Thiorhodovibrio winogradskyi: one gene and its partner. The protein of the gene in region 1 interacts with the protein of each later gene in a pairwise test. Links are inferred from orthologs where the notes say so. Each region holds a gene or a part of one and is shown on either strand. Other genes may lie near its edges. The genes, in order: hypB and Thiowin_RS02125.

Evidence for each region.
Region 2: the proteins of hypB (region 1) and Thiowin_RS02125 interact in binary tests that used the Escherichia coli proteins (3 or more experiments, as listed by UniProt). The link is inferred for Thiorhodovibrio winogradskyi from one-to-one orthologs.

What each region holds. Positions count from the first base shown.
Region 1 is NZ_CP121472.1:4,930,811-4,938,017, forward strand. Bases 2,119-5,082 are described here. They hold hypB (hydrogenase nickel incorporation protein HypB), read right to left. Parts: upstream 4,076-5,082; coding sequence 3,161-4,075; downstream 2,119-3,160. Other genes in these bases: Thiowin_RS22840 (MlaA family lipoprotein), read right to left, coding at 2,119-2,396; Thiowin_RS22845 (DUF302 domain-containing protein), read right to left, coding at 2,578-3,168; Thiowin_RS22855 (hypothetical protein), read right to left, coding at 4,225-4,584; Thiowin_RS22860 (hypothetical protein), read right to left, coding at 4,581-5,082. Also shown: Thiowin_RS22830 (V0D/AC39 family V-type ATPase subunit), read right to left, coding at 142-1,209; Thiowin_RS22835 (ATPase), read right to left, coding at 1,241-1,558; more of Thiowin_RS22840, read right to left, coding at 1,629-2,118; more of Thiowin_RS22860, read right to left, coding at 5,083-5,642; Thiowin_RS22865 (IS1634 family transposase), read right to left, coding at 5,930-7,207. UniProt on the Escherichia coli protein: Involved in the maturation of [NiFe] hydrogenases. Required for nickel insertion into the metal center of the hydrogenase. Exhibits a low intrinsic GTPase activity, which is essential for nickel insertion.
Region 2 is NZ_CP121472.1:416,169-423,319, forward strand. Bases 4,045-6,952 are described here. They hold Thiowin_RS02125 (FKBP-type peptidyl-prolyl cis-trans isomerase), read left to right. Parts: upstream 4,045-5,197; coding sequence 5,198-5,707; downstream 5,708-6,952. Other genes in these bases: aprA (adenylyl-sulfate reductase subunit alpha), read left to right, coding at 4,045-4,600; Thiowin_RS02120 (hypothetical protein), read left to right, coding at 4,796-5,146; Thiowin_RS02130 (HIT family protein), read left to right, coding at 5,912-6,256; Thiowin_RS02135 (hypothetical protein), read right to left, coding at 6,357-6,707; Thiowin_RS02140 (hypothetical protein), read right to left, coding at 6,842-6,952. Outside these bases: sat (sulfate adenylyltransferase), read left to right, coding at 1-1,173; Thiowin_RS02105 (adenylyl-sulfate reductase), read left to right, coding at 1,332-2,174; aprB (adenylyl-sulfate reductase subunit beta), read left to right, coding at 2,256-2,738; more of aprA, read left to right, coding at 2,738-4,044; more of Thiowin_RS02140, read right to left, coding at 6,953-7,003. UniProt on the Escherichia coli protein: Folding helper with both chaperone and peptidyl-prolyl cis-trans isomerase (PPIase) activities. Chaperone activity prevents aggregation of unfolded or partially folded proteins and promotes their correct folding.

The DNA of each region.
Region 1 (7,207 bases):
GCAGGCGAGATCGTTGGCCAAGCGAGCGGCCTGTCTGGCGGCGACGGCAGAGGCGGAGTTCAGGCGCATCATGGGTGGTTCGCGCGGGCGGGATTAAAAAAACGAGAAGTCATGGGCGATCACTTGAGGTTGGTGCCAGCATCAGGCCGCTGCCGCCAGAGCGCCACCCCCATTGGCTGCTCCAAAAGCGTGCGGATCAACCGCGCTTTTAATCACATCCGGCGGCAACCCGAGGAGTCCACCCTGCAGGAGCGCAAAGAGTAACATCAGATCCATTTCGCGCAGCATCAAATAGGCCAAGGCGCGGGCCACGCCGGAGGCGCTTTGGGTCAGGATATGGCGCGTTTCCTCGGCCTGATGGGCAACGGCACGACGCTGAACCTCCAGGAGATCCCCGGCATCGGCCATGCGCGCGGCCAGCGGCTCCGGCAGGGCGTCGAGCAGTTGACGCAGGTTCTCATGGTTGACCAACGCGAGCAGGCGCTCGCGATGCAGCAGGCGCGGCGAGGGCACCAGCTGATAGAAGGTCTCGCTTGGTGAGAAGCCATAGGCAAAGCGAAAGCGTAGCATCCACATCAGATCGACACGGTCAAGCAACGCGCCCATGAGCCGCCGCAGAGGTTGCAGACTGGCACCCTGAAACCGCATGGTCTGGCGTACCAGATCGTTGTAGTACTGCTGATCGATGGCGGCTTCCAAGGCGAAGGGCTCGCGCTTTTGCTCATAGACCTCGCGCGCCTGGCGGGCGAGCAGACTGAAGGGGCCGCGTTCAAGCACGCGCAGCAGCTCCAGCACATTCTCGGTTCGGAAGAGCTCATCACGTGCCAGGCGCAGGCCAGGTGGCAGGTCGTAGAGATCCTTGCGTATCTCGCCAGGGTCGAGATGGTAGAGTTTGCCGCGGATTAGGGTTTTTAGGTTAAAGAGCGCATAACGCCGTGCCCAACTCAGCAGCAGGGCGCGCTCGGCCGGATTCATCGGGCGGATCAGCACGGCGACATCGGCGAGCAAGGTCTGCATCAGCGCCTGCTCGACCGCGCGCGCCTTGGCGTGGGCGGAGAGCTGATCCTCGATCACCGACTGCAGCCCCAGGCGCTCGGCCAGTTCCGGCAGTGCGAGTCCCAGCAGGGCATTGGCCCGATCAGGATTCAGCAGCCGGGCGCTCATGACCGAGACCCGAGTGTTGAGATAGGCGTGCGCGGCGGCGCTCATGCGAGTGGCGGCGGTGCGAGAGGTGATGTGCTCACAGGCGGGTGTCTATGAGCAGCGCGAAAGCCGCTTCCAGCGCTTCGTCCTCGCGCTGCTCGGCCATGTCGCGTAATTGGATGTGGCGTTCGTCGTAGCGGCGGCGCAGTTCCGCCACCGTTTGTCCGGCGCGCTCATCGGCTTTGTCGATCTGACCGCGGTGGAGTTCGGGAATGGAGGCGCGGAAACGCTCCTCGGCGAGACGAGCGTCCTGCATCGCCCGCTGGATCACGCGCTCTTGTTCGCGCTCGGCGTCCTGGGCGATTTTCTCGGCGCGCACTTCGGCGTCGAGCAAGCGTTTGAGGGTGTCGTCCATTGCTATTGGTTCTCGTTGGAGATCGCGCGCGTACTCTATAAGGCTAATCGGTTGGGCTGGTCGCGTGGCCCTAGTCGGCAAAGTCCAAATCCCAGGCCTCTGGGTCGATCACGTCATCGCTCGGATCACCGTCCCTGACCTGGTTGGCGCGGCGTTGCAGGTAGGCGTCGCGAACAAAGCTGTAGCGGTCGATGGCTGCTTCATTGAAAATCGCGCTTGCGGTCAGTAACCCTGCCCGTTTGTCGATGACTCGCACCGCGATAAAGCCCCAGTAAATCTCGTTTTTGTTGATGCTGTAGAAAGGATCGACGGCCACATCGCCAGCAAAGCCAAGGGTGTCGCGCACTGTGCTGGGCCCTATGATTGGCATGACGAAATAGGGTCCATTGGCAAAGCCCCAGTAGCCGAGCGTCTGGCCGAAGTCCTCCTTGTAGCTGGGGATGCCAAGGTTGGTGGCGACATCGAAGATGCCAAGCACGCCAACAGTGGAATTGACCAGAATCCGGCCCACATCGCTGCCGGTGCGCGAAACCTTGAACTGCAGCAGATTGTTCACTGCCGAGGTGAGGTCGGCGATGTTGTCGAAAAAGTTGGTCACGCCGCGGTTGACAGGCTCCGGAGTGACCTTCTGGTAGGCCTGCGCCGTGGGTTTGATGAAGGCGTTGTCAAAGTCGGTATTGAACTTGAACATGGCTCGGTTGTAGGGCTGCCAGGGGTCGCGCGGGTCGCCGTATTCCTGAGGCATGGTGGCGCAGCCGGTAGCGGCCAAGGCGGCCAGGATCACGCCCAGCTTGACGATGGGCTTGATGGTGGCCGATTGGTATCTGCTCTGTTTCATACCCTAGGATCCCCGAGTCCATCGCGCGCGGTCGACGGTGTCGCCACGGTTTTTCAATGCGGGCATATTAGCACAGCTCCCACTCGGGCCAAGACGCTCGTGCATTGCGGTTGCCACCTGTCGTGACTGCCAGCCATGCTTGCATGCTGTGTTCACCAAGTCCAATTCATCCTGTGCTGAACTACCAGCTCACTGCTTGCTCGGCAATCTCCTGAAGCATCTGGGCCACCTCGGGCATGACCTCGCTGTTGGCCAGTTCATCGGCGCCAAAGCGGCGGTGCGCAACCAGGGTCTTGTCGGGTTCATCGGGCAAGCTGTATACCGCGATGATGAAGGGACAGTTGACGATGCGCGAGGGATCCTCGGCGATCATCCGCCGCGACAGCACCGCGCTGCAGAACTCAACCGACCGCGCCTCGCCGAACAGTGCCCCATCCATGGCGAGGTCGGCGCCGGTGCGCTCGAGCATCTCGTTCATGTGCATGATGTTGTTAATCACAAGTCCGCGTTCCTCGATCGCCAGGCGCAGACCGTCCATCACCTCGGCAAAGGTGTTGTCGCTGACGTAAACCGCCGCCGCATCCTGCCTGGCAGGATCAGCTTGGGCATCATCCTCCGCCTGCGCTCCGACGCCAACCAGCATGAGCCCCATCACCACCAGGGCCGCCAGGGACAACCCCGGGTGCAGTACCACAGGCGACCTCGGCTTTGCGGCAAGTCCTCCCAAGCGCGATACCAGCGACGCGAACGCGATTAACTTTGCATTAGTCATGGTGCGAATGTCCCTGTGCATGATGGTGGGCCTGCCGATGGACCCCTTGATGCATCGGCCCCTGGTGATGCGGATCTTGATGCTGTCCGTGGTGATGGTGATGGTGATGGTGATGATGATCCGGGAGTTCGTTGGTCTCCTCCAGTGCTTGGGCCCGCGCCTGAACCAGCGCCAGTTCCGCGCGCAGCCAGTCGAGCCAGGCGGAGATGCCGGCTCCCGCGCCGCGTGCCGCCGTGTGCAGGAATGGCGCCTCGCTGGCGAGTTGGCGCAGATAACGCTCGGCCCGTTCCGGCGAGAAATCCGTCAGTACCGGCAGCAGGTCGGTCTTGGTCAGCAGCACCAGCTCGGCTGCGCGGAACATGACCGGATATTTTGCCGGCTTGTCATCGCCCTCGGGCACGGACAGCAGCGCGACTTGCCGATGCTGCCCCAGATCAAAGCTGGCCGGGCAAACCAGATTGCCGACGTTCTCGATAAACAGCAGATCAAGTTGCTCGAGGTCGAGCCGGTGCAGGGCATCGTGCACCAGATGGGCATCGAGATGGCAGGCACTGCCGGTGGCGATCTGCACCGCCGGCACGCCATGAGCGCGAATCCGCTCGGCGTCGTTTTCGGTCTCCAGATCGCCCTCGATCACGGCGATGCGCGCCTCTTTGGCGAGCGCATCGATGGTGGCCTCGAGCAGGCTGGTTTTGCCGGCGCCGGGCGAGGACATCAGATTGATGGCCAGGACCCCATGGGCATTGAAGTGCTGGCGGTTGTGCGCGGCCTGATGATTATTCTCGCCAAGCAGATTGCGCAGCACCTCGACGCTGGCCTGGCCATTGGACGCGTGCGCATGGCGACCTTCGCCGATCACCAGATGCGCGTTGCCGGGTGTGATGTTACAGCCGCAGGTATTGCACATGGTCTTTCGGGCCTCCGCGAGTGGTGGTCGCCCGCGCACTTGTCGCGAGAGACCGAAATGGGTGAAGCCTATTGGCTAGGCTAGAAGCTTAGTATAGCAGCCCAATCTCCGGGGCCGAGCCCCAACCGCGGCGACCGGGTCGATGGCGCCTAGGGCGTCTTGGTGCGGTCGAGCGCGCCGAGAAGATACACAATGACTCCGGGATGGGCGCGTCCCTGGGCGTCCCGGCGCACGTCCTGCACGCCAAAAGGAGGCGCCAGGCTAGCAATCACCGGCGGATGTTCGGGATCGAGCGCCGCGCCGATGCACTCAACGCCGTGCGGCTGGCGGGCGGCAAAGTCGATGCGATTGCAGTCGGTGATGGTCAATGCGATGCAGCGGCCCTCGGCATTCAGCCGCTTGTCCAGGGCGAGCATGGAGGTGTTCTTGCCGGTCTGGCGCGGGGCGCGCAGGAGGAAGTAGTACGCACCGCCGCAGACCGCACTGTGGACATCACCGCGCCAAGTCAACCGCCGCGGCTGTCCTCCGGATCAATCCCCGCCTGTTGCAGCAGGGCGCGTAAGTGGTCGTTCTGGGCCTGCTGCTGCTCGGCCCGGGCTTGGGCTTCGTTGGCTTGCTCGCGCGCTTGTTCCTTTTCCAAGCGCTCCAGCTCCGCCTGAGCCCGAGCCTGCTCCGCCTGAGCCCGAGCCTGCTCCGTCTGAGCCCGAGCCTGCTCCGCCTGAGCCCGAGCCTGCTCCGTCTGAGCCCGAGCCTGCTCCGCCTGAGCCCGAGCCTGCTCGGCGTGTCGTCGCAGTCGCTCCTGGGCGCGCTCATGCTCTTGCAGTTCCTGCAAAATTTCATCCTCCAATTCCATCACCTCGGCAATCTCCGGTTCGGCGCGCGCGCGTTGCAGGCGTCGAACGAGCGGGCGATAGCGGGGCGGCACCTCGGCCTCGTCGAGTGCGAGTACGTGCTTGTCACCAATGATTAACCCCTGATCAAAGATTTGCAGCATGCGTTCAACCTCGGTGCGCCGCTCGCGGTGTAGCTCCGGGATCTGAATGATGTAGCTGTCGTGGGTCAGCCCTTCGATGAAGGGTTCTTTCTCCGCGAGTGGCTCGCCGGTGGTGAGATCGACGATATCGCGGCGCACGCGAATCACCGGGGCGCGACTGTGTTCCAGGCGATGTCCGAGGAAATAGATGGTCAGCAGGGGCAGACCCTGGCGTACCTTGCGGTCCTGGATCTGATCGAGGGTGACCAGGCGGGTGTTGTCGGGATCGCTGTACTGGCTACCAAGGTAACGGCGAAAGCGCATGATGTCGGTCGGGAACTTGGCCTTTTGCAGCTCGATCAGCACCTGGCGCTCCTCGCCTTCGGTATTGCGAATGCGCGCGGCGAAGTCCATGCGATAGACGGTCAGAAAGCGCTCGCCACCGACGTCGATCTTGTGACTGCGCTCTTGCGGGCGAAACTCGAGCGCGAGAATGTCCTCGCCAATAATGGTGCCTATCAACAGCTTTGCGCTCTCATTGTCCTCAAGCAAGAACTTAAAGACCACATCGTAAATGGGATTGGCAATCTGCATGACGGGGACGACTCCCTGTTGAGAAAGGCGGTGTGCGACAGTGGGCGAATAATAAATCAACGCGCGCCGCAAATGCTCCAACCCAGGCGAAGATCGGGCGCGGTCACGTTTTCCCACCCGGTTTTCCCCACCCGGCTTCCCATGGCCCAAGCAAAGGGGTCGCTCCCCTTGTCAGCTTGGCACCAGGCTGTCAGTCGGTTGAATTAGTCTGACTTTCTTTTTACAGACCGACCGAAATCCCCCGCCACTACTGGGCTGGATGGCAATTTCGGATTTCACGCGGGTGGCTACATCGTGACTTGCAGGAGCTCCAGGATCTGTTCTTGCTCGGGTGTTGGAATGCTATTTTGATCGAACTCAGCGCCGTTGACCGCAATGCGATTGCACGTGATCTGCGCCAAGCTATCAATCACCCCACGGAATGTCCAGCGTCTGTCTTCGCCCTTGCCATCATTGGCAAATAACGGCGCGAGCCGTTGCTCCATGTGCCATTGCAGATAATAGGCCAGCATACAGAGAAAGACATGACTGCGAATCCGGTCATCGGTCTTGTGATAAACCGGGCGAATCTCCAGCTGCACGGTCTTGAGATTGCGAAAGGCGCGTTCGACAAAGGTGAGGCTCTTATAGGCGCGCACCACGTCCAAGGTCTTCATCTGCTCCTTGTCAACATCGCTTGTGATGACATAGCAGCCGTCGAAGCGCTTCTCGTGCTCCACCTTCTCGGTTTTAATCGACCAGGTCAGACGATGCTGGCAAGATTTTTCCTGTTGCGGGTCGGCCTCGATCGCCCATTGGATGAACTTTCCCATCTTGTATTTGGCCAGAACCTTGCCGACACGCGCACCGAGCTTCTCAACGGTTGTGGCACGCTTGTAGGCCGCGATCTCCGTCAGGGTCTTAGTGGTGAGATCGAGCAGCCGTTGGCGCGTCTGCGACTCGCGTACAGCCGTCTGCGGGTTGCGACAGAGGCAGTAGCGGCGGGTCGGATCCTCAGGGTCACTGACCTCATGGATAGTGCGCTCATCGAACAGATCAAGGGTGATCACCTTGTTCTTCAGCAGCGTCATCATCTCACCGTGGGTCAGCGCGCCGATGGTTTGCAAGTCCTTCTCATCTTTGAGCTTGTCAATCGTGCCGCGGGTGACCATCCCGCGATCACCGACAAAGATGACCTTCTCAATGCCCCATGATCTTTTAAGGCAGGCTTTGATCTCATGCACTTTATCGACCACGGTGGTTTCATCCTTGGTATTGCCCGCGTAGACTTCCACGCCAACCGGGCAACCTTGGTCATTACAAATGAGCCCGACGACAATCTGCTCACGGCTTTTCTTGCCATCGCGGTGATAGCCAAAGGCGACCAGTTCGCTGTCTTTGTCGTCGCCTTCAAAATAAACGCTGGTGATATCGTAGAGGATCACCTGTCCATTGCGCAGATGACGCCCGGCCAGGGTTTTCTGAATGGCCTTTTGACGCTGTAACAGCCGGTCCATGGGTTCATAGCAGTGCGTATCAACCTTGGGGGCGTCATTAATTCCGCACAGTTCCCACAGGCAGGTATT
Region 2 (7,151 bases), 4.5 Mb from region 1 along the record:
GGCTCCGACGAACTCAACCCCCGTTTTGTTTATGACCCTGATGAACACCATCGCCTTGCCCATGAAGCTGAGTCGCTGCCCTCGGTAATTGTCAGTTCCCAGACCGCCGGCAATGCGGTGATGCTCGGTGCCGGCTACTTCAGCCCGCTGGAGGGCTTCATGAATCTGGCCGATGCCTTGAGCGTCGCAGAGTCCATGACCATGACCGACGGGCGTTTCTTCCCGGTGCCTATCCTGTGCCTGCTGGAGTCCACCGATGCCATCGCCGGGGCCGAGCGCATCGCGCTGCGCGACCCCAATGTCGAGGGTCATCCGGTGCTGGCGGTCATGGAGGTTGCCGCGATCGAAGAGGTCTCCGATGCCCAGATGGCGCTGATGACCGACAAGGTCTATCGCACCGCCGATCCCGAGCATCCGGGGGTCAAGACCTTTAACACCCAGGGTCGGCTGGCGGTGTCAGGCGCGATTCAGGTGCTGAACTTCTCCTACTTCCAGACCGACTTCCCCGATACCTTCCGCACGGCGGTCGAGATCCGTAACGAGATCCAGGAACATGGCTGGAGCAAAGTGGTCGCCTTCCAGACCCGCAATCCCATGCATCGCGCCCATGAGGAGTTGTGCAAAATGGCCATGGACGCGGTCAAGGCCGACGGCGTGGTGATTCACATGTTGCTCGGCAAGCTCAAGCCGGGTGACATCCCGGCGCCGGTGCGCGATGCCTCCATCCGCAAGATGGCGGAGCTGTACTTTCCGCCCAACACCGTGATGATCACCGGCTACGGCTTCGACATGCTCTACGCCGGCCCGCGCGAGGCGGTGCTGCATGCCTATTTTCGCCAGAACATGGGTGCGACCGATTTCATTATTGGACGCGATCATGCCGGGGTGGGGGACTATTACGGTCCCTTCGATGCCCAGAGCATCTTCGACGACGAAGTTCCCGCCGGCGCGCTCGATATCGAGATTTTCCGCGCCGATCACACCGCTTATTCCAAAAAACTCAATCGCGTGGTGATGATGCGAGATGCCCCGGACCATGGCAAGGAGGACTTCATTTTGCTGTCCGGCACCCGAGTGCGCGAGATGCTCGGCCAAGGCGAGGCGCCGCCGCCGGAGTTCTCTCGGCCCGAAGTGGCGAAAATCCTGATGGACTACTATCAATCGCTTGGCTGAAACCCGTCGCCGGGCTGAAAGCAGTCGCTTAAATGACCAGGATTGGCTCTTGTAAGCCCCTTTACAAGCAGTTTAGTTGATCTCGGTCGATAGGCATTTCGTTAATTCGTAATAAAATAAAGCTGCGGCAACCTGCAGCTAACGGAGACCCTCAAACAATGATCACTAGTAATCCCTTCGTCGAGCTCTCGACGATCATCCCGCCTGGCGCGATGAAGGCCTATGTCGTCCTCATGGTCTTGCTTGTCATCGGTGGTACCCTGCTCGATATCTGGCACAAAAAGAGCGCGCTCTACTTCTTCGAGAAAGGCAAGTCGCTGAAAAAGCTGGCTAAGCGCGAGGTCAGCAGTGCCGAGAAGCTGACCATCGCCATCAGCACCATCAAGCATGAGGTGTTGTCCTCGGGCGAGTTCGAGAATCCTGACCGGCGTAAATCGCACCTGCTGATGATGTACGGCTTCATCGTCTTCGTGCTGACAACGGCCTCGATGATTTTCAGCCTGCCGGCCGCCGAGGGGCAGTCTTGGTTCCTGACCTCCCTACTATGGCATGCGGGCGCTGCCTCCATCTGTGTCGGCGGGTACTGGTTCTGGTTCAAAATCCGTGCCGACGTGCGCTCCGAGGGCCACGAGTGGTATGAGGTGCATCAGTCCGACATTTTCATCGTCTCCTTGCTGCTGATGGCCGGCTTTGCCCTGATTTGGTCGCTGCTGGGTCTGGGCGTGCTGGGTGGCTTCGCCTTCTTCGTCTTTATCGCGGCCGCGACCACGCTCTTTAGCACTGTCCTCTGGTCAAAGTTCGCGCACATGTTCTTCAAGCCCGCCGCCGCCTTCCAGAAGAAAGTGGCTAAGGCCGATGGTTCCCTCGATAAGCTGCCTGAAGTGCCCGAGTTGACCGACCCGGTCGTCAAGGAGCGCTTTCCGGATATTCCTGAGTACATGGGCGAGAAGCCCGCTTATATGGGCTTGGGAATCAAGCGTGAAGCGCCGAGCCATTACTGAGACTTATTGACTCAATCGGGTTTGCTCAATCGGGTTCACTGAATCTGGTTCACTGAATCAGGTCACGAAGAGGATTAGAAGATGCCAACTTTTGTTTACATGACCCGCTGCGATGGTTGCGGCCAGTGCGTTGATATCTGTCCGTCAGACATCATGCACATGGACTCCGTTGTCCGTCGTGCCTATAACATAGAACCCAACATGTGCTGGGAATGTTATTCCTGCGTCAAGGCCTGTCCGCACAATGCGATTGACGTGCGCGGCTACGCTGACTTTGCTCCGCTCGGCCATTCAGTGCGGGTGCAGCGCGACGAGGAGAAAGGCGTGATTGCCTGGCGGATCATTTTCCGCAATGGCGAGAAAGACATGACGCTGCTCGCGCCCATCACAACCAAGCCCTGGGGCCAAGCGATCCCGCAACTCGCCGACGAAGCCGAGCCTAGTCAAGAAATGCGCGATAGCCAGCACCTGTACAACGAGCCCAAGTACATTCGGCTGGATGATGGTGGTCTGCACACGCTTGAGTCCAATGGCCTTAAACTGAAAGAAGGGGTGTACTACTGATGGCTTTCAAGACAATCATCGAAGATGGCATCGACATCCTGGTCGCCGGCGCCGGCCTGGGCGGTACGGGCGCGGCCTTCGAGGCGCGTTACTGGGGCAAGGATAAAAAAATCGTCATTGCAGAAAAAGCGAACATTGACCGTTCAGGCGCCGTGGCGCAGGGCCTCTACGCCATCAACTGTTACATGGGCACCCGCTTTGGCGAGAACAACCCGGAAGATCATGTGCGTTACGCGCGCATCGACCTCATGGGCATGGTGCGCGAGGATCTGCTGTTCGACATGGCCCGCCATGTGGATTCCACCGTGCATCAATTCGAGGAATGGGGCCTGCCGCTGATGCGCAACCCCAAGACTGGTGCCTATCAGCGCGAAGGGCGCTGGCAGATCATGATTCACGGCGAGTCCTACAAGCCGATCGTCGCCGAGGCGGCCAAGAAGTCCGCGGACAAGGTCTTCAACCGCATCTGTGTCACTCATTTGCTGATGGATGAGAGCAAGCCGAACCGAGTCGCTGGCGCTGTCGGCTTCAATGTGCGCACCGGCAATTATCATGTGTTTAAGTCCAAGGCCGTGATCGTGGCCGCCGGTGGAGCCTCGAACATCTACAAGCCGCGTTCGGTCGGCGAGGGTGCCGGTCGCGTCTGGTACGCACCCTGGTCCTCCGGCTCCGCTTACGGCCTGTTGATTGGTGCCGGCGCCAAGATGACCCAGATGGAAAACCGCATCGTGCTGGCGCGCTTCAAGGACGGCTATGGTCCGGTCGGTGCCTACTTCCTGCATCTGAAGACCTACACCCAGAATTGCAACGGCGAGGAGTATGAGTCCAACTGGTGGCCGCAACTGCAGGAAATGGTCGGCAAGGAATACCTCGACCCCGAGGCCTCCCACCGCACCCATAGACCCATCCCGACCTGTCTGCGCAACCATGCGCTGATCAACGAGGTCAACGCCGGGCGCGGCCCGATTCACATGATCACCATGGAGGCCTTCCAGGATCCGCATCTGGAGGAAATCGGCTGGCACAACTTCCTCGGCATGACCGTCGGCCAGGCCGTGCTCTGGGCCGCCACCGACGTGGATCCGAAGAATGAAAACCCCGAGTTGACCACCTCCGAGCCTTATGTCATGGGCTCGCACGCCACCGGCTGCGGTGCCTGGTGCTCGGGTCCCGAGGACATCTCGCCACCCGAGTATTTCTGGGGTTACAACCGTATGACCACGGTCGAGGGGTTGTTCGGTGCTGGTGATGCCGCTGGTGGCACCCCGCACGCCTTCTCGTCCGGTTCCTTCACCGAAGGGCGGTTGGCGGCCAAGGCGGCCTGCAAGTACATCGACGATGGCAAGGCCGAGGGCATTCGCGTAACTGATGAGCAAATCGAGCGCCGTCGCGCCGAGATCTACAAGCCGATGGAGCATTATCGGGTCTATCGCAACGAGATCACCGCCGGTTCGGTCAACCCCAACTACATCAACCCGCGCCAAGGCCTGGATCGCCTGCAAAAGTTGATGGACGAGTATTGCGGTGGTGTGACTGTCAGCTACATGACCAACGAGAAGTTGCTGAATATCGGTCTCAAGAAGATGAAGATCTTCGAGGAAGATCTCGAGAAGATTGCCGCGGAGAATATCCATGAACTCCTGCGCGCCTGGGAGTTGAAGCATCGCCATCTCACCTCCGAGGCGGTCATGCAGCACACCCTGTTCCGCAAGGAGACCCGCTGGCCTGGCTACTATTACCGTGGCGATGTCATGAAGGTGGACGACGAGAACTGGCATGTACTGACCGTCTCGCGTCGTGATCCAGAAACCGGCGAATACACCATGGAAAAGGCGCCTTGCTACCATCTGGTTGAGGCCTAGGGGGCTGGGCGGGGCGAATTCATTCGCCCCGCCGTCCCGCTCTGCTCAATATCGACAATAAGCAAAATTTCATCGTGGATGCACGAGAAAGCAAGATCGACGCGTCCAGTTGATCTTTTTTTCTGTGCCTTCATTTTTCCACTCGCAACGATGAAAACATCATGGCGGAGCGCCGGCGATTGACGAGGATATGACATGAATATTATCGATCTAACGGACGAAGAGATCCTCGCGATTGCCCATCCCATGTGGGATGACTTGATTAAGTATTCCAACCAGGGCGCATACGGTAAGTTCATCAGAAAATTCTCCTATGACCTGCTGCTTGGACTGAATGAAGTCGAAATGGGCAAACAGTTCGCACACAGCGAGTTATCCCGTAATCTGGTCGAGGAACGCGACTTTCTCGGACTCATCCGCCGTGGTGAACATGTGACCGCGCTTTATCGCGTGCGCAGCAAGACGCGGGAAGGCGAATGGCTCGGGCGCATGGTCCTTGGCTTTGAGAAAGGCGAAGTCCGGATTTTTGCCGCCTCGATTTTCTGATCGCCCTTGATTTAGACTTCGACTTCAGGCAATCCGGCCCAAAAGGAGACCATGAATTCAGTCATTCAGGACAATAAGTTTGTCGAGCTAACCTATCGCGTCCTCGATCAAAAAACCGGCGATGTGCTGACGACCGTGGATTTTCCGCTTGGCTATGTGCACGGCACCAATACCGTCTTGGATGCTCGGGTGATGGCGGAACTGGAAGGGAAGCAAGCGGGAGAGACGCTGTCGGTACCCATTGATTGCACGGATCTTTATGGCTCGCGCGACGAGTCCCTAGTCGTTACCGACTTGATCGAGAACGTTCCCGAGGAGTATCGCGAACTTGGCACCCGCATTGTCATGGAGAACGCCAAGGGTGAGACCAAGAGTTTTCTCGTCACCCGAATGGATGACAAAACGCTCACCATTGATGGCAATCATCCGCTCTGCGGCCGGCAGGTGGTCTTCGAGTTGGAAGTGCTGAAGGTGCGTGATGCCACCGAGGAAGAAATTCTCGCCGGCGGCAAGCTCGAACAGGGACCCAATCTTGGTGGGGCCGAAACAAGACCAATCTGACCAGAGGCAGCGCTGGATAGTGCTTGCACCTAGGGGGCGATGTATTTGCCCAATTGCCTATCCTTCAATTGGAGCGCCGCAGTGGTGTATTCCTTTCAATGATCATGACCCATACCCAAGTTTCGCGCGATGTCTGATAACAACCCTGCTCCAGTCACCAAAGAAGAATGCCGCTTTTGTGTGTCAAAACCCGGCCGTCAGCTGATGATCGAGAGCACGCAGGGTTTTGCCGCTTATGATCGCTTTCCCGCCAGTCCAGGCCACTTTCTGGTCATTCCCTATCGCCATTTCGCCAGCTATTTCGACATCAATGATGCCGAGTTGGTCGATCTTTGGGGCTTGGTTAAACGCGGCAAGGAGATGGTCGAGGAAGCCTACCACCCGGATGGCTATAACATCGGCATTAACGTCGGCCACTGGGCTGGGCAATCCATTCATCATCTGCACATCCATGTGATCCCGCGCTACAAAGGCGATGTCGAAAATCCCAAAGGCGGCGTGCGCGGCGTGATTCCGCACAAGAAACTGTATCACCTTGCCCAGGATTAGAGGCAGGGGATTCGATAAAGGGGGCTGTCCCGGAGTCAGCAGAAGGTAATGGCTTCAGCCGCGACAAAAAAAGTGGTTAATTCTTAAGCTGAGCTAAGGGTTAAGGATGGAATAGCTTCCGCATCGCGCCATAGACCTGCTCATAGGTATAGGCATTCTCTCCGCAATGGATGAGTTCGTCATCTTCCGCATCATTCTCAGTGGCAGAAGATGCGCGAAATGTCAGGTAAGGGTGAACCTCTAGGCCCTCGATTTCAATTCCTGCCAGATCATCAATGATGCCAGTGATGCTCAGCGCGATTTCGGCCGTCAGGTCTTCGATTCGCGCTTGGTCAAATCCTGTTTCTTGAAGCTTGGCTTCTTGAAGCTTCATTTTGATCCGTTCAACGATCTCCGCGGTAAAAATCCGCTGTAGTTCGTCGAATTGCTTACTGTCTAATCTCAGCTTCATGCTCAAGACCTTTGCAGCCGCGTCAGCCTAGGTTTGGGGCTCACGCGGCTGCATGTGCTCAGATACGCGCCTACATTACATTGGTTGTGTCTAACCAAGGACGCTAGTATGGATCGCTCATTGGGTTCTTTTGGCTAGGGGCGTTTGGGCGTCTGATAAGGGACTTCCTTCTGGAACTTGTCCCAAATCACATCGTATCCAACATAGCCCTTATCGTTAGCTTGTTTTTGCCGGGTCAAAACAAAGCGGCTATGGCCGTCTGGAACCTGGGGGCGGGTCTTTGGTTGATCGCTCATGACTGACCTCTGCTAATTCATTAGGCTTAGGATTGTAGGACTGGCTATATTAACGCAATTCGGCATGGGATATTGTGTTTTCAGTAAAAAACACCACTAGAACGCTATCGCGTCGCGCTCATGCTGTCAAGCTGGCGCAAGCAAGCCC